2 linked regions of the Shumkonia mesophila genome follow. The protein of the gene in region 1 binds, or shares a complex with, the protein of each later gene. Links are inferred from orthologs where the notes say so. Each region holds a gene or a part of one and is shown in the gene's direction. Other genes may lie near its edges.

Region 1 (5,411 bases):
CATCCTGACCCGCGAAAGCCCGGTGTCGGAGGCCTGGAAGAAGCGGCTGCTCAACCTCAAGAAGGGCGAGGTCTTCCTCAATCGCTTCAGCCCGACCGGCTTCTATTCGTCGGCCGTCAACAACAGCTTCATCCAGGAACTGCGCGGGCGCAGCGAGCGGCAGGTGGCGTTCACCCGCGAGCCGCTGGGCGAGCATACCGAGGCGCTGTCGGTGGGCGCGCGCGGCCGCCTGTTCTACCTGACCGCCGCCGACAAGGTGCGGGCCGAGGGCTGGATCGCCGAGGGCTACGTCACGCCGATGCAGACCCCCGATTCGACCCTCGTCTTCGTGACCCCGGGAAAGGCCGAGCAGATCCGCGCCGATCAGAGCGGCTGCATGGGCTGCCTTTCCGCCTGCCGGTTCAGCAACTGGGCCCAAAACGAGATCGGCAGCACCGGCAAGCTGGCCGACCCCCGCTCGTACTGCATCCAGAAGACGCTGCAGGACGTCGCCCACGGCGGCGACACCGACAGCAACCTGATGTTTTCCGGGCACAACGGCTATCGGTTCGCCGACGATCCGTTTTATGGCAACGGCTTCATTCCCACTGTCGGCGAGCTGGTCGAGCGGATGGCCAGCGGCGACTGAGGGGCGGGTCCGGGCAAAATACCCATAATTTTTGTGTTGATACCGGGAGTGAACTCCGATATCGTATTCGAATTATGCTTATTTCAAACAACAAAATAGCTATATAAGAAACATGACAAAAATACGCCCCTACAGCCATGTCATCGATCGTCTGCGCGCCGCCGGCCTGCGGCCGACGCGGCAACGATTGGCCTTGGCCAAGCTGCTGTTCGATGGCGGCGACCGCCACGTGACGGCGGAAATGCTGCATGCCGAGGTTTTGAACGCCAACGTGCGGGTGTCGCTGGCCACGGTCTACAACACCCTGCACCAGTTCACCTCGTGCGGGCTGCTCCGCGAAATCGTGGTCGACGCCTCGCGCTCGTACTTCGATACCAACATGTCCGAGCATCACCATTTCTACATGGAAGACGGCGGCGAGCTGCTCGACATCCCCGGCGACCAGATCGTGGTGTCCCGGCTTCCGGCGGTTCCGCAAGGCAAGCAGATCAAGCGCGTCGAAGTCATCGTGCGGGTCGGCCTCGAGAGGCACTGAGCCTCTCCGAGGCGAGGTTCCGGTTTTCTTTTTCGCGATGGGCGGTCAATGGCCGCCGCGAAGGCTGTCTATTCGACGGCCTCGTCCGCGTACGCCCCCCAGAACTCGACCCGGCGCAGCCATCCCTTGAAGCCGTCGATTTCGGCCTGGCACCAGGCGCTGCCGCCCGGGCAGCCCAGCAGGAAGCCGACGACGCCGGCTTCGGCGCGGACCACCGCCCGGCTGTCGGAATCGGGCTTGCTGCGCAGCGTGCGGGTGGCGCCGGTGACGATCAGCGTGCGCTTGCCGCTGACCAGGCTCTGGTGCATCCAGCCCTGGGTACCCTGCCAGTCGCGGACCTTTCGCCAGGTATGGTGCTCGGCGATGATCTCCAGCGGCACGTCCTTGCGCAGATAGACCCAGTCCTCCGGGTACTGGACCCCCGGTCCGGTGCGCAGCTTGGCCTTTTCCGAACGCAGGCTGACGAAGCGGGGCAGCGGCAGGCCGGTTCCCTCGGCGGCGGCGAGGGCCGGCGCCCCGGTCCCCAGCAGGAAAAAGACGGCAAGCGCAAGGGAAAGCGGGCGGATCGATCTCGGCACCGGGAGGTGACCTTTCAGGGCGGGTTGGCGGGCCCATTATAGGGCGAAGCGCGCGCGCCGGGTCAAGCCGGCCGTCGCGGCCGGGACGCCGGCCGGTCGTAAATACGCAAGGCTGGACAAGGCCCTGGCATGCTGCTATGGCCTGACCGGAGGTTGCAGACCGGAGGGCCGTGAATGGCGCAGACCAAGCCCGTCGTCGTCGTTACCCGAAAGCTTCCCGACGCCATCGAAACGCGGATGATGGAGCTGTTCAGCGCGCGCCTCAATCTCGACGACACGCAGATGACCCGGACTCAGCTTATCGAGGCGGTCAAGGACGCCGACGTGCTGACCCCCACCGTCACCGACCGCATCGACGCCGAGATCATCGCGGCGGCCGGACCGAACCTCAAGCTGATCGCCAACTTCGGCACCGGCGTCGATCACATCGACCTGGCCGCCGCCGCCGCGCGCGGCATCGTCGTCACCAACACGCCCGACGTGCTGACCGAGGATACCGCCGACATGGCCATGGCCATGATCCTGGCGGTGGCGCGCCGCCTGGGCGAGGGCGAGCGGGTTCTCAGGGCCGGCAAATGGTCGGGGTGGTCGCCGACCTGGATGCTTGGCCGGCGCATCAACGGCAAGCGCTTGGGGATCGTCGGCATGGGGCGCATCGGCCGCGCGCTGGCGGTGCGGGCCCGCGGCTTCGGGCTGTCCATCCACTACCACAACCGCCATCGGGTGCATCCCGACATCGAGGCCGAGCTGGAGGCCACCTATTGGGACAGCCTGGACCAGATGCTGGCCCGCATGGACATCATCTCGGTCAACTGCCCGCACACCCCGGCCACCTATCACCTGCTGTCGGCGCGCCGGCTGCGGCTGCTGGCGCCGCAGGCCTTCGTGGTCAACACCTCGCGCGGCGAGGTCATCGACGAAAGCGCGCTGACCCGCATGCTGGCGGCCGGCGAGATCGCCGGCGCCGCGCTCGACGTCTTCGAGAACGCGCCCGCCGTCAACCCCAAGCTGCTGGCCTTGGACAACGTCGTCCTGGTGCCGCACATGGGCTCGGCGACCATCGAGGGGCGCGTCGCCATGGGCGAGAGGGTGCTGATCAACATCAAGTCCTTCGTCGACGGCAACCCGCCGCCCGATCGCGTCCTTCTCGACGCGCCCTGAGCCCGCCGGCGACCGCCTCCATGTCCGCCGCCGCCCCGCCGCGGCCGTTGGCCCGGGCCATTCCCTTCGTCGAGCCGGCCGATGCCTTCGCCGCCTTCGCCGCCGATCCCGTTGCCGCGCTGCTCGACTCGGCGGCGCCGGCCGGCGGCCGTGGGCGTTATGCCTATATCGCCGCCGATCCGTTTCGCGTGCTGACCTGGCGGTGGGGCGATGCCGGCGACCCGCTGGCCCTTCTCGCCGCCGGGCTGGCCGGCCGGCCGTTGGCCGCCAACCCCGGCCTGCCGCCCTTTCAGGGAGGCGCCGTCGGCTTCCTCGGCTACGAGCTGGCCGGGACGCTCGAGCGGCTGGCGCCGCCCGCTGCCGCCGGGCCGGCGCTGCCCGATCTCTTCTTCGCCTTCTACGACACCGTCGCCGCCTTCGATCTCGAAGACCGCAAGGCCTGGGCGATCGCCGCCGACGTCGCGGCGGCCGGCCCGCGGCCGCCGGCCGGCCGCCGCCTGGAGGCGCTTGCCGCGCGCCTGGCCGCCGCGCCGGCGCCGCCGAACGACCCGGGCACCGCGTCCTCCTGGCGGGCCGAAACACCGCGCCCGGACTACGAGGCCAAGGTCGCGCGCACGGTGGACTACATCCGGGCCGGCGACATCTATCAGGCCAACCTGTCGCAGCGCTTCCTCGCCCCCCGCCCGCCCGGCCTCACGCCCTATCTGCTGCACAGGCGGGTACGCGCCGCCAGCCCGGCTCCGTTCGCGGCGCTGCTGGCCTGCGGGCCGGGGCAGACCGTCGTCTCGGCCTCGCCCGAGCGCTTCCTCAGGCTCGCCGCCGACGGCGCCATCGAGACCCGCCCCATCAAGGGCACCCGGCGGCGCGGCGCCGATGCCGCCGAGGACGCGGCCTTGGCGCGCCAGCTGATGGCCAGCGCCAAGGATCGGGCCGAGAACCTGATGATCGTCGATTTGCTGCGCAACGACCTGTCGCGCGTCGCCGTGACCGGCAGCGTCGGCGTGCCGGCGCTCTGCGAACTCGAAAGCTTCGCCTCCATCCATCACCTGGTGTCGGTCATCGAGGCCCGGCTTAAGCCCGGGCTGGGGCCGGTCGATCTCCTGCGCGCCGCTTTTCCCGGCGGCTCGATCACCGGGGCGCCGAAGATTCGCGCCATGGAGATCATCCGCGAGCTGGAGCCGGCCCGGCGCGGCCCCTATTGCGGGGCCATCGCCTGGATCGGCTTCGACGGGGCGATGGATTCCTCGATTGTCATCCGCACCCTGGTCGTCGACGGCGACGATGTCATCCTGCAGGCCGGCGGCGGCATCGTCGCCGATTCGCAGCCGGCGGCCGAGTACGAGGAGACGCTGGACAAGGCCAGACCCCTGATGGCATGCCTGGACCCCCGGAAAGGCGGCGGCATCCGATGACGATCTGGCTCGACGGCACGCTCATCCCCCTGGAATCGGCCCGCCTGCGCCCGGACGATCGCGGCTTCACCCTGGGCGACGGCCTGTTCGAGACGCTGGCCATCCGCGATCGAACGGTCTTGCGCGTGCCCGCCCATCTCGCCCGCCTGCGCGCGGGCTGCGCCGAGCTGGCCCTGCCGCTTCCCTACGGCGATGACGCTCTTGCCGAGGCGCTGACCCGGGTGGCGGCGGGGATGGAAACCGGCACCGCGCGGCTCACCGTCAGCCGCGGCCCGGCGCCGCGTGGCCTCAAGCCACCCGAAAAGCCGTTGCCCACGGTATTGATCACCGCCACTCCGGCCTCCCTGGCCCCACCCGCGCCGGCCGCCGTGGTGATCGCCGCCACGACGCGGCGCAATTCCCATTCCCCGCTGGCGCGCCTCAAGTCGCTCAACTACCTGGACGGGATCATTGCGTTGATGGAAGCCCACCGCCGCGGCGCCGACGACGCGCTGCTGCTCAACACCGCCGGCACGCTGGCCGAGGCGACGGCGGCCAACCTGTTCGCGGTGATCGAGGGCGTGGCGGTCACGCCCCCCATCGCCGACGGGGCGCTGCCCGGCCTCATGCGGGCGGCGGCGCGCGATGTGCTGAACGCCACGGAGCGCAGCCTGACCGCGGCCGATCTCGAAGCCGCATCGGAGATTTTTCTGACCAACGTCACCGGCATCCGCCCGGTGGTGCGACTCGAAGACCGGCCGGTGGGCCGGGGCCGGCCGGGCCCGGTGTGGGCGTCGCTGGGCGGCCTGGTCCTGGGGCGGGAAAGGCCCTAAATGAACAGCATGGCGCCTTTGGCCGAGGCGTCGGTGACGAAGGTGACGACGCCGCCGTCCTCGATCGGGATGTCGCCCCGGAGGTCGGTGCGGGAGAGATCCATCGCCTTCAGGCCCATCTCGCAGACCAGGAAGCGCACGCCGAGTTCCGGGCAGGCCGTCAGCAGTTCCTCGAAGGTGGCGACGCCCCTGGCCGCGAAGGCGTCGTCCATGGCCCCGGCGTCGGCCCAACCGTCGCTCGCCACCGGCAGTGCGCGCCACGAAGGCGTACCGTCGGCGGCCGGT
Region 2 (11,166 bases), on another replicon or contig:
ACTTCGGGGCGCGACTGCATGCGCGGCCGCTGCTCGGTCAGCACGAATTCGCCGCCGGTGAAGTCCTTTCCCGGCTCCGACAGCAGGATGACGACCTGCAACGGAAAGGCCAACTCGCCATAGAGATCCTGGTGCAGGCAGTTGTAGTCGCCCGTCTCGTAGCGAAGGAGCAGCGGCGTCGGGCGGATCTGTCCGGCTTCATGGCAGCGGGCGAGGAATTCCTCGTGGTCGGCCGGATAGCGCTCGCCCAGCCCCATCCGCTCGTTCCATTGGTTGGCGACCGGCGCCAGGCGCGCGTAGAGCGCCGTCCTGAGGTCGCCGATCGGCCCCGGCAGCGGATAGGCGAAGTACTTGTATTCGCCCTGTCCGAAGCCGTGGCGCGCCATGACGATGCGGTTGCGGAACCGGCCGTCGTCGGCGTAGAGGGCGGCGATTTCCCGGCATTCATCGGGCGCCAGCAGGGTCCCCAGCATCGCCGCTCCCTGCCCCGCCAACTCGGCGGCGACGGCGGGCCAGTCGACCCGGGAGACCCGCTCGGCCGGCGGCCCCATCGGCGCCGCCGCCGTCGCGAAGCGCGTCTCGCCCCTCACGCCGCGCCCTCCCGCGCCAGCAGGGCCCGCTTGCGCCCGGCACCCCAGCGATAGCCGGAGAGCGCGCCGTCGCTTCCGACGACCCGATGGCAGGGAACGGCCACCGCGACCGGGTTGGCGGCGCAGGCCCGGGCCACGGCGCGCGCCGCCCCGGGTGCGCCGATCCACCGGGCGACCTCGGCATAGCTCGCGGTCGTGCCGGCGGGGATTTCGCGAAGGGCCTCCCACACACGCCGCTGGAACGCGGTTCCACCGATGTCGAGCGGCAGATCGAGGCCGCGCGAAGGCGCTTCGATGGCGCCGGCAACCCGGGCGGCCAGGGCTTCGGCCTGCGCGTCGCCTTCGATCAGCCGGGCCTTGGGGAAGCGGCGCCGCAGATCGTGGGCGAGGGCGTCGGCATCGTCGCCCATCAGGATGGCGCAAACCCCTCGCCCGCTCGTCGCCACCAGCACGGGGCCGAGCGAAGTGTCGCCGGTGGCAAAGCGAAGGGCGGTCGTCGGAGTCGACATATCGGTCATGAGGGTCATCTTCGACCTCCTGGGTTTTATATGGTGAATGATGACCCAGGGTACCGTCCGTCACCGCTCCTCGCACTCCGGCTCTTGTTGTCAAACTGAACCGGCTTCGGCACCCCGCCGGCCGGGCCTATTCCCGTTCGCGCAGAATCTCGCGGGCGGTGTCGATGAAGGCCCGGAGCTTCGGAGCCAGGGCCGCCCGCTTCGGGTAGTAGAGGAACAGCCCGGGCTCCTCCTGGGCCGTTTCCGGCAACACCTGCGTCAGGCGGCCGGCGGCGATGTCGGCCCTGACCAGCGGCTCGAACAGATAGGCAAGCCCGACCCCGGCCAGGGCGAGGTCGCGGGCATAAAGGGTATGGTTGACGATGGTGCTGCCGGCCCCCTCGACGGTGACCTCCCGTTCTCCGTCGACAAGCTCCCAGCGATAAAGGCCGCCGCCGGTGATCATCCGGTAGGCGATGCAGTTGTGGTCCTTGAGGTCGGCGATGCCTTTGGGGCGTCCGCGCGCCGCCAGATAGGCGGGCGACGCCACGATGATGGCGGCGAACGGCGGCGTCAGACGGGTGGCGACCATGTCCTCGGCGATCATCTCGCCCAGGCGGGCGCCGGCATCGAAGCCGGCCGCCACAATGTCGACGATGGCGTCGTCGGCATAGATCTCGACGGTGACGCCGGGAAAGCGCTTGGCCATGGCGCCCACCACCGGCGTCAGGATGGGAAGGGCCGCGTTCGGCACGTTCAGCCGCAGCAGCCCGCCGACCCGGCCCTTGGCGGCGCGGATGCGCTCCACCCGCTCGCCGATGTCGCGCAAGGCCGGCGCCGCCGCCTCGACCAGCGCCCGTCCCGCCTCGGTCAGGGCGACGCTGCGCGTGGTGCGGGCGAACAGCGGCACGCCCAGCCGCTCCTCGACCAGGCGGACGGCGTGGCTGACCGCCGACGGGCTCATGCCCAGTTCGGACGCGGCGGCGGCGAAGCCGGCCCGCCGGGCGACCGTCAGGATGACCGGCAGGTGAATCAGAAGATCGCGGTCCATTCATGCATGATTTCACATGGTTCATGCGAATTGAACCATATTATCGCATTGACGGTTTTCCGGCATGGTCGGTTCCGACGGCGCGGCGATCCGCGCGACAACCGCAAAGGAAGCCCCCATGCCCGCAACGCCCAAACTGGACAGCTACTACACCCTCGGCCGCACCGGCCTGCGCGTCAGCCCCCTGGCCCTCGGCACCATGACCTTCGGCACCGAATGGGGCTGGGGATCGGACAAGGAAACCGCCCGCCGGATGGTCGACACCTACGTCGAGGCCGGCGGCAACTTCTTCGATACCGCCGATCTCTACACCAACGGCACCAGCGAAACCTGGCTCGGCGAATTCATCGCCGAGAGGAACCTGCGCGACAAGGCGGTGATCGCCACCAAGTTCACCTACAACGCCGAGCCCGGCAACCCCAACGCCGGCGGCAACGGCCGCAAGAACATGCTGCGCGCCGTCGAAGGGTCGCTGAAGCGCCTCGGCACCGACTACATCGATCTTTACTACCTGCACACCTGGGACCGGCTGACGCCGGCCGAGGAGGTCATGCGCACGCTCGACGACCTGGTGCGCTCGGGCAAGGTCCGCCATGTCGGCCTGTCGGACGTTCCCGCCTGGTATGCCTCGCGCGCCCAGGCCATCGCCGAATTCCGCGGCTACGAGCCCGTTTCCACCCTGCAGCTCGAATACTCCCTGGTCGAGCGCAACATCGAGCGCGAACACGTGGCGTTGGCCACCGGGCACGGCATGGGCATCACGGTGTGGAGCCCCTTGGGAAGCGGCCTGCTGTCGGGCAAGTACCGGCCAAGCGAGGACGGCGGCAGCGGCGCCGGGCGCCTCGAGACGATGAAGGGATCGACGATCCCGGCCTTCCAGAAGTTCACGCCGCGCAACTGGCGGATCGTCGCCGAGCTGGAAGCCGTGGCCAAGCAGATGAACCGCGGCATGGCCCAGGTCGCGCTCAACTGGATCGCCAACCGCCCTGGCGTGGCGTCCGTCATCCTCGGCGCCACCAAGCTCTCCCAGCTTGAGGACAACCTCGCCGCGCTCTCCTTCGCGATCCCGCCCGAATTGGCCGCCCGCCTCGACGCCGCCAGCGCCCCGGAGGCCCTCTTCCCCTACACCTTCTTCGAGGACGGGCAGCAGCAGAGGATTCATGGCGGCGTGACGGTCGCCGGCAAGCCCGAGGGCTATGCCCCGACCGTCCGCATCCCCGGCGTCGAAGCCGGTAGCGAGTTATGGGTGCCGGCCGCGACCGGCGAGCGGTAGCGCCGCCAGTCCGGGCCGGGTTGCCGCGAACCACCCCTTTCGATCAAAAACCCGGCCGTCGACGGCGAGTACCTGCATGCCAATTTTGCGGCAGCCTCAAACAAGCGGACACCACATTTGAGCACATTTATCTGCCAAGGTACGAAATATGGTAGCGCGAAGCGCAAATGCATGTTAGCGTGGTAGAGTCACGCCTTCGTATCCGAGGCTTGCCACGGATGCTGGCGGGAGATGCGTCGAAGACGTCCGAACCTGATCGAAACTGGGTTTCGTCCGAAATGGGCGCCCCAATGTCGACCAGGGGGTCGGCTCCACGGGAGCGGAGGGATGGCGCGCGGAAGACTTTTCCGACGTTGCCGCCCTGCAATCTCGGTCCTGTTGGAGTGCGGTTGACGTTTGTCGGGTGGCCCCAGGGTTCCAAAATCGTTGAGGAGGCTACTATGCATCTACACGTCGGCGGATCGGTTGGCATCGGACGCGGGGGAGCGCCAAGGTGGCGTGTCCGATGCAACTTTCTAGTTGCACTGGCGGCTTTGTTCATGTATTGTTCTACAGGGCCGAGTGATCCTTCGGAATTTTGGCAGCTTTCCGCAAAATTTAAATTTGCGGTGGTGTTGAATTCCGAAGGTTACTGTGGAGCAGCAAGCGGGGTTTCGTCCAAAATGGGCGCCCCAATGTCGACCAGGGGGTCGGCTCCACGGGAGCGGAGGGATGGCGCGCGGAAGACTTTTCCGACGTTGCCGCCCTGCAATCAGCCGCCCGAACTCAGTGTGGAACCCGTTTAATCGACGACACTGGGGGTAGGCTTGTTAGACTATCCAAAACCGACAAAAATCGCATCCTTAGCAAAATTGCGAAGCACATGGAATGACTCGCCTGACGCGGAAAAGACGAAGGCCGTTGGGATTGATGGTCAATCTGGAAGTAATTTTGCGAGAGATTTAACCCGGAATCTTGAAGTAATTAGGGACAAGTTGCTCTCAGGGACATTTGAGTTTCGTCCCTTACGACCCATTTCCATACCCAAAGTCAACTCGCCAATTCCCCGCATCATTTGCGTCCCAACGGTATCGGACCGGCTGATACAACGTCATATTTTAAATTATCTCGTCGAAGACGATAAGTTATCTGTTAAAAATAATGTTAGTTATGGCTTTATTAAAAACCGAGGAGTTAAAAAAGCTATAAAAAATGCCGTAAAGTTAAGGCATGAAAATCAGTGGGCTTTTAAATCGGACATCTCGTCATTTTTCGACAAAATTGACAGAGACAAATTGATATCGGATCTTTCTCGCAAACTTGGGAAATCAAGCGTCATACCAATTCTTTCAAAGGCTATTAGATGTGAGATTTCAACATCAGAAAAAGATATAAGAAAAACTATCGCAAATGCTGGAATTAAAGAAGGATTGGGGCTTCGGCAGGGAATGCCTCTATCTCCTTTGTTATCCAATTTTGTCCTTCGCAAATTCGATCAGGAATTCGAAAAAAGAAGATTAAAATTATTACGTTATGCTGACGATTTTATTGTATTTTGCAATAGCAAAGATGAATGCTTTCGCGCATTTGATCTTGCAGAAGAAACGCTGACCTCTCTAGGTCACAGCATACCAAGTCCAGGCAAATCTCCGAAAACCGTTATATGCTCGCCAAAGGAACCCGTAGAATTTCTCGGCATGGAAATAGCTGTGAAAGGATGCTCAGGTGAGTATGAATGCATAATTCCAAAATCCGTCTTTGATGAAGTAGACAAAAAGCTAAATGAATTTTATGATTTCAAGCACGTGTTTCTGAAGTATAGGAGTTTTTCTAAAACAGTTTTGGAAATAAATCAAAAAATGGATGGATTCGTTAACTATTATTTTTTCGGGAAAAATTTTTCATCACTTAAAGATTGCGTTTCAGACAAGCGTGCTAACGCCTTGCGGCACATAATGAAATGCATATTTGGCCCAGGGATATTTGAAAATCTCGACCCTATTCGCCGTCAATTTCTTGAAATCGACTTCTAATTATTGTGATAGTTCGTTTGCTTAGCGCAGGGCCGCAGTCGGTGTAGGCGGCAGGTCCAAAGTCACCCAGGACTTTTCATCGTCCCTCAATCGCCTCCTGTTGCTACGGCTAAGGATGTTTAACTCCAAAGAGACAAACTAATTGGCGCCGTCGCGGGCTTGACGCTGGCGGGGACGCCCTGCATTCTTGGCCTCCGCACCGCCGGGCGTGCGGACCCAGGGGGACGGAAGCTTTCAGATTGCTAATGCTACGCATTTGAAAAACTCCGTAACGCATTGATATGTATCTTCTTATCGATAACTACGACAGCTTCACCTACAACCTTCTGCACTACTTGGGAGAACTCGGGGCCGAGGTGGTGGTCAAGCGCAACGATGCGCTTTCGGCCGCCGAGGCGCTGGCCCTGAAACCGCAAGGCATCGTCCTCTCGCCGGGACCGTGCGATCCCGACCGGGCCGGCATCTGCCTCGACCTGATCGGCGCCGCCGCCGGCCGCGTGCCCCTTTTGGGGGTCTGCCTCGGCCATCAGGCCATCGGCCAGGCCTTCGGCGGTGCCGTGGTGCGCGCGCCCAAGCCCATGCACGGCAAGACCAGCCAGATCCGCCACGTCGCCAAGGGCATCTTCGCCGGCATCCCCAGCCCGTTTCCGGCCACCCGCTACCACTCGCTGATGGTCAGGCGCGACGACCTGCCCGACTGCCTGGAGATCACCGCCGAGAGCGAGGACGACGTCATCCAGGGCCTGGCCCACAAGACGCTGCCCATCTACGGCGTGCAGTTCCATCCCGAAAGCATCGCCTCGGAAAACGGCCACCACATCCTCGAGAATTTCATCCGCCTGACCCATGAAGGGAGGGCCGCCGCATGAACGCGCTGGCCGACATGAAGTCCCTGCTCGGCACGGTGGCGGGCGGCGCCTCGCTGACCGGGGCCGAGGCCGAGGCCGCGTTCGGCATCATCATGTCGGGCGACGCCACCCCGGCCCAGATCGGCGGCTTCCTGATGGCGCTGCGGGTGCGCGGCGAGACGGTCGACGAGATCACCGGCGCCGTGCGCGCCATGCGCGCCAAGGCGGTGACCATCAAGGCCCCGCCCGGCGCCATCGACATCGTCGGCACCGGCGGCGATTCGGCCGGCACCTTCAACATCTCGACCACCTCCGCCTTCGTCGTCGCCGGCGCCGGGGTGCCGGTCGCCAAGCACGGCAACCGCGCGGTGTCGTCGAAATCGGGCGCCGCCGACGTGCTGGCCGCGCTGGGCGTCAACCTCGACGCCGACATGCGCCTGATCGAGCGGGCCATCGCCGAGGCCGGCATCGGCTTCCTGATGGCGCCCCGCCATCACAGCGCCATGCGCCACGTCGCCGGGCCGCGCGGCGAACTGGGCGTGCGCACCATCTTCAACATCCTGGGGCCGCTGGCCAACCCGGCCGGCGTCAAGCGCCAGTTCACCGGCGCCTTCGACCGCAAGTGGATCGAGCCGATGGCCCAGACGCTGGCCAACCTCGGCAGCGAGGCGGCGTGGATCGTCAACGGCGCCGACGGCCTGGACGAGCTGACCACCACCGGCCCGTCCCATGTCGCCGCGCTGAAGGACGGCGCCGTCAGCACCTTCGAGGTGACGCCCGAGGAGGCCGGCCTGCCGCGGGCGCGGCCGGAAGACCTGAAAGGCGGCGACGCCGAAACCAACGCCGCCGCGCTGCGTGCCGTGCTGGGCGGCCGGAAGGGGCCGCTGCGCGACGTCGTGCTCTATAACGCCGGCGCCGCGCTGATCGTCGCCGGCAAGGCGAAAAACCTGAAGGACGGCGTCGCACTGGCCGCCCGTTCCGTCGATTCCGGGGTCGCCGCCGCCGCGCTGGAGCGGCTGATCGCCATCACCCGCGAGACGCCTCCGGGCACCGCCCCATGAGCGACGTGCTGGCCCGCATCTGCGCCGACAAGCGCACCCACGTCGCCCGCTGCAAGGCGGCCCGCCCGATGGGCACGGTGATCGGGGCGGCCCAGCAGGCGTCGCCGCCGCGCGGTTTCGCCGCCCGGCTCGAAGCGGCCGCCGCCGCCGGCTACGGACTGATCGCCGAGATCAAGAAGGCGTCCCCCTCCAAGGGTCTGATCCGCGCCGATTTCAACCCGCCGGCCCTGGCCCGCGCCTATGCCAAGGGCGGCGCCACCTGCCTTTCCGTGCTGACCGACGGCCCCTATTTCCGCGGCGCCGACGAATACCTGACGGCGGCCCGCGCCGCCGTCCCGCTTCCGGTCCTGCGCAAGGACTTCATGCTGGAGCCCTACCAGATCATCGAGGCCCGCGCGCTGGGCGCCGACGCCGTGCTCGTCATCATGGCCGCCGTCAGCGACCCGCAGGCGGTCGAGCTGGTGGCCGCCGCCCGCGAGTTCGGCATGGACGCCCTGATCGAGGTCCACGACGAGGCCGAGCTGGAGCGCGCCGCCCGGCTGGATGTCCGGCTGCTGGGCATCAACAACCGCAACCTCAAGACGCTCAAGGTCGACTTGGCCGTCACCGAAACCCTGGTCGCGCGCGCCCCCGCCGACCGCCTCGTGGTCAGCGAAAGCGGCCTCTACACCCCCGACGACTTGGCCCGCATGGCCCGCATCGGGGTGCGCTGCTTCCTGGTCGGCGAATCCCTGATGCGCCAGACCGATGTCGAGGCGGCGACCCGCGCCCTGCTGGCCGGCGCCCCGGCCCCGGCGAAGGAGTAAGGCCATGGCCGGGCTCAGCCATTTCGACGACAAGGGCGACGCCCGCATGGTCGACGTCTCGGCCAAGGCCGTTACCCAGCGCACCGCCACCGCCAAGGGCTCGGTGCTCGTGGCCCCCGAGACGCTGGCCCGCATCCAGGCCGGCGGCGTCAAGAAGGGCGACGTGCTCGGCGTCGCCCAGCTGGCCGGCATCATGGGGGCCAAGCGCACGTCCGATCTCATCCCGCTCTGCCACCCGCTGGGGCTGGATGCCGTCGAGATGCGCCTTTCCTGCGACGCCGGGCGCAACGCCGTCGACATCGAGGCGACCTGCCGCGTCGCGGGGCGCACCGGCGTCGAGATGGAGGCGCTGACCGCCGTCGCCGTGGCGGCGCTCACCGTCTATGACATGTGCAAGTCGATGGACCGCGCCATGCGCATCGTCGACATCCGCCTTGTGCACAAGGCCGGCGGCAAGTCCGGCACCTTCGAGGCCCCATGATGCTTTCCGTCGCCGAAGCCGTCGCCAAGGTCGTTTCCGGTTTCGCGCCGCTCGCCGTCGAGACGGTCGGTCTCGAGGCGGCGTTGGGCCGCGCCCTGGCCAGGGACGTCGCCGCGCAGCTCGACAGCCCGCCGCTGGACGTCTCGGCCATGGACGGCTATGCGCTGCGCGCCGCCGACGCCACCGCCGTGCCGGCGACGCTGACCCGGATCGGCCAGTCGGCGGCCGGCCACCCCTTTGCCGGCGCCGTCGGGGCGGGGCAGTGCGTGCGCATCTTCACCGGCGCCGTCATGCCGGCCGGCGCCGACGCCATCGTCATCCAGGAGGACGCCGAGGCCGCGGGCGACGCCGTCACCGTCCGCGAGGTGCCCAGGCCCGGCCGCTGGGTCCGCCGCGCCGGCATGGATTTTCGGCGGGGCGACGTCATGCTCAAGGCCGGGCGCCGGCTGACCGGGCGCGACATCGGGCTCGCCGCCGCCATGAACGTGCCGTGGCTCGCCGTCGCCCGCCGGCCGCGCGTCGCCATCCTCGCCACCGGCGACGAACTGGTGATGCCCGGCGAGCCGCTGGCCGAAGGCCAGATCGTCGGTTCCAACAGCCTGGCGGTGGCCGCCTACGTCACCGCCTTCGGCGGTCTTCCCGCGGTGCTGGGCATCGCCCGCGACACCGAGGAATCGCTGGCCGCCCTGCTGGCAGGCGCCCGGGGCGCCGACCTGCTGGTCACCATCGGCGGCGCCTCGGTCGGCGACCACGACCTGGTGCGCCAGGCGCTGGCCGCCCAGGGCTTCGACCTCGGCTTCTATCGGGTCGCCATGCGGCCGGGCAAGCCGCTCATCTTCGGGCGTCTCGGCGACGTGCCGGTGCTGGGGCTGCCGGGCAACCCGGTCTCGGTCGGCGTCACCTCGCTGCTGTTCCTGCGCCCGGCCATGAACGCCATGCTCGGACTTCCCGACCGCCGGGGACCGGCGCCGATGGCCCGCCTCGGGCGCGACCTGCCGGCCAACGACCTCCGCCAGGACTATCTGCGTTCCCGCCTGACGGTGGGCGAGGACGGCGAGCCCGTCGCCACCCCCTTCGAGGCCCAGGACAGCGCGCTGATGGCCCGCTTCGCCGACGCCGACTGCCTGGTGGTCCGCCCGCCCCATGCGCCGCCCGCCCGGGCCGGCGAACGGGTGGAGATCGTTCCCCTCTAGTATTTTGGGGACACCATACTTAATTCCCGCCGTCGGCTGCCTTGCTTCGGTTCGCTGGAATTAAGTATGGTGTCCCTAAAATACCCCCGAAATACCCCTGCCTCCCGTCACCAAATTGCCGCTTGACCCGGCACGAGAACTAAACTAGAACATGTGCCGACGTTTTGCTTTTGTTCCACATTTTGTGGTGCCGGTTTCGGGGTGACGCCAGACGTGCGACGGCGGCGGAGGGCCCCCGGGTCGAACGCATCGCAGCACCGCCGCCACGCCGCGAAACTGGGTGGCGGCCCGGAGTGACACCATGCTGACCCGCAAGCAGTACGAACTCCTCGTCTACATCAACGATCACCTGAAGAGCAAAGGCGTCTCGCCCTCCTTCGAGGAGATGAAGGAGGCCTTGAGCCTGCGCTCGAAATCCGGCATCCACCGGCTGATCACCGGGCTCGAGGAGCGCGGCTTCATCCGCCACCTGCCGCACCGCGCCCGCGCGCTCGAAGTCCTCAAGCTGCCGGAAAACGCCGAGGCCCCCAATGGCGCCTCGCGCGGCGCCTTCGCCCCCAAGGTCATCCGCGGCCAGTTCAAGCCCTCGACCGCCCGCGCCGCCCGGCCCGAGGCCGGGGCCGTGGAACTGCCGCTCTATGGCCTGATCGCCGCCGGCACGCCCATCGAGGCGATGCGCGACAACACGGCCTCCATCGACGTGCCGGCTTCCCTGCTCGGCACCGGCGAGCATTACGCGCTCAGCGTCGATGGCGATTCGATGATCGACGCCGGCATCGAGGACGGCGACACCGTGGTCATCCAGCGCTGCGAAACCGCCGACAACGGCACCATCGTCGTCGCCCTGGTCGAGAATACCGAGGTGACGCTGAAACGCCTGCGCCGGCGCGGCGATTCCATCGCGCTGGAGCCCGCCAACAAGAAATACGAAACCCGCATCTTCGGCCCCGACCAGGTCCAGGTGCAGGGCAAACTGGTGGGACTGATTCGCAAGTACTAACGGCCGTCGATCGCGTCATGGGAATGCGGGTTGTGCCTCCGCACGGAGGGCATCGGATACGATCCCCTGGTAAAATGGCGGTTGTCGCTCTACCTTAACGTGCGCTTGGCATGGCGTGGGGGAGTTGCCATGAGAAGAATCGTCGTCGGCTTCCTGCTGTTAACGATAAGTGCGTGCGTGGCTGTGCCTCAAGGGCCGCAGGTCGCCGGCGGCACCAGGATCACGCAACTTGGTATTTCGTTCGCTGTTCCCGAAGGCAGGTCGTGGACCGTACTCGTTCAGTCGACCTACCAAGTAATGCTTGGCGCGCGCGGAAATTCGCCGAATGAAACCCTGATAACGGCCATCGGCACC

The links.
Region 2: the proteins of pabB (region 1) and ODR01_RS04270 are in contact, whole or in part, in a solved structure (PDB 8RP0), measured with the Escherichia coli proteins. The link is inferred for Shumkonia mesophila from one-to-one orthologs.

The regions. Positions count from the first base shown.
Region 1 is NZ_JAOTID010000001.1:422,940-428,350, reverse strand. The notes cover bases 2,141-5,118. They hold pabB (aminodeoxychorismate synthase component I), read left to right. Parts: upstream 2,141-2,922; coding sequence 2,923-4,314; downstream 4,315-5,118. Other genes in these bases: ODR01_RS01830 (aminotransferase class IV), read left to right, coding at 4,311-5,118; ODR01_RS01840 (2-hydroxyacid dehydrogenase), read left to right, coding at 2,141-2,902. Outside these bases: ODR01_RS01855 (NAD(P)H-dependent flavin oxidoreductase), read left to right, coding at 1-628; iron response transcriptional regulator IrrA, read left to right, coding at 741-1,163; ODR01_RS01845 (SH3 domain-containing protein), read right to left, coding at 1,232-1,741; more of ODR01_RS01840, read left to right, coding at 1,916-2,140; more of ODR01_RS01830, read left to right, coding at 5,119-5,126; ODR01_RS01825 (DsrE/DsrF/DrsH-like family protein), read right to left, coding at 5,123-5,411. UniProt on the Escherichia coli protein: Part of a heterodimeric complex that catalyzes the two-step biosynthesis of 4-amino-4-deoxychorismate (ADC), a precursor of p-aminobenzoate (PABA) and tetrahydrofolate.
Region 2 is NZ_JAOTID010000002.1:161,106-172,271, reverse strand. What follows is about bases 4,527-7,498. They hold ODR01_RS04270 (anthranilate synthase component II), read left to right. Parts: upstream 4,527-5,704; coding sequence 5,705-6,292; downstream 6,293-7,498. Other genes in these bases: trpC (indole-3-glycerol phosphate synthase TrpC), read left to right, coding at 7,329-7,498; trpD (anthranilate phosphoribosyltransferase), read left to right, coding at 6,289-7,332; ODR01_RS04275 (reverse transcriptase domain-containing protein), read left to right, coding at 4,527-5,423. Also shown: ODR01_RS04295 (2OG-Fe(II) oxygenase), read right to left, coding at 1-590; ODR01_RS04290 (methylated-DNA--[protein]-cysteine S-methyltransferase), read right to left, coding at 587-1,117; ODR01_RS04285 (LysR family transcriptional regulator), read right to left, coding at 1,236-2,138; ODR01_RS04280 (aldo/keto reductase), read left to right, coding at 2,257-3,411; more of ODR01_RS04275, read left to right, coding at 4,218-4,526; more of trpC, read left to right, coding at 7,499-8,138; cyclic pyranopterin monophosphate synthase MoaC, read left to right, coding at 8,143-8,619; ODR01_RS04250 (molybdopterin molybdotransferase MoeA), read left to right, coding at 8,616-9,812; transcriptional repressor LexA, read left to right, coding at 10,114-10,812; ODR01_RS04240 (hypothetical protein), read left to right, coding at 10,942-11,166. UniProt on the Escherichia coli protein: Part of a heterodimeric complex that catalyzes the two-step biosynthesis of 4-amino-4-deoxychorismate (ADC), a precursor of p-aminobenzoate (PABA) and tetrahydrofolate.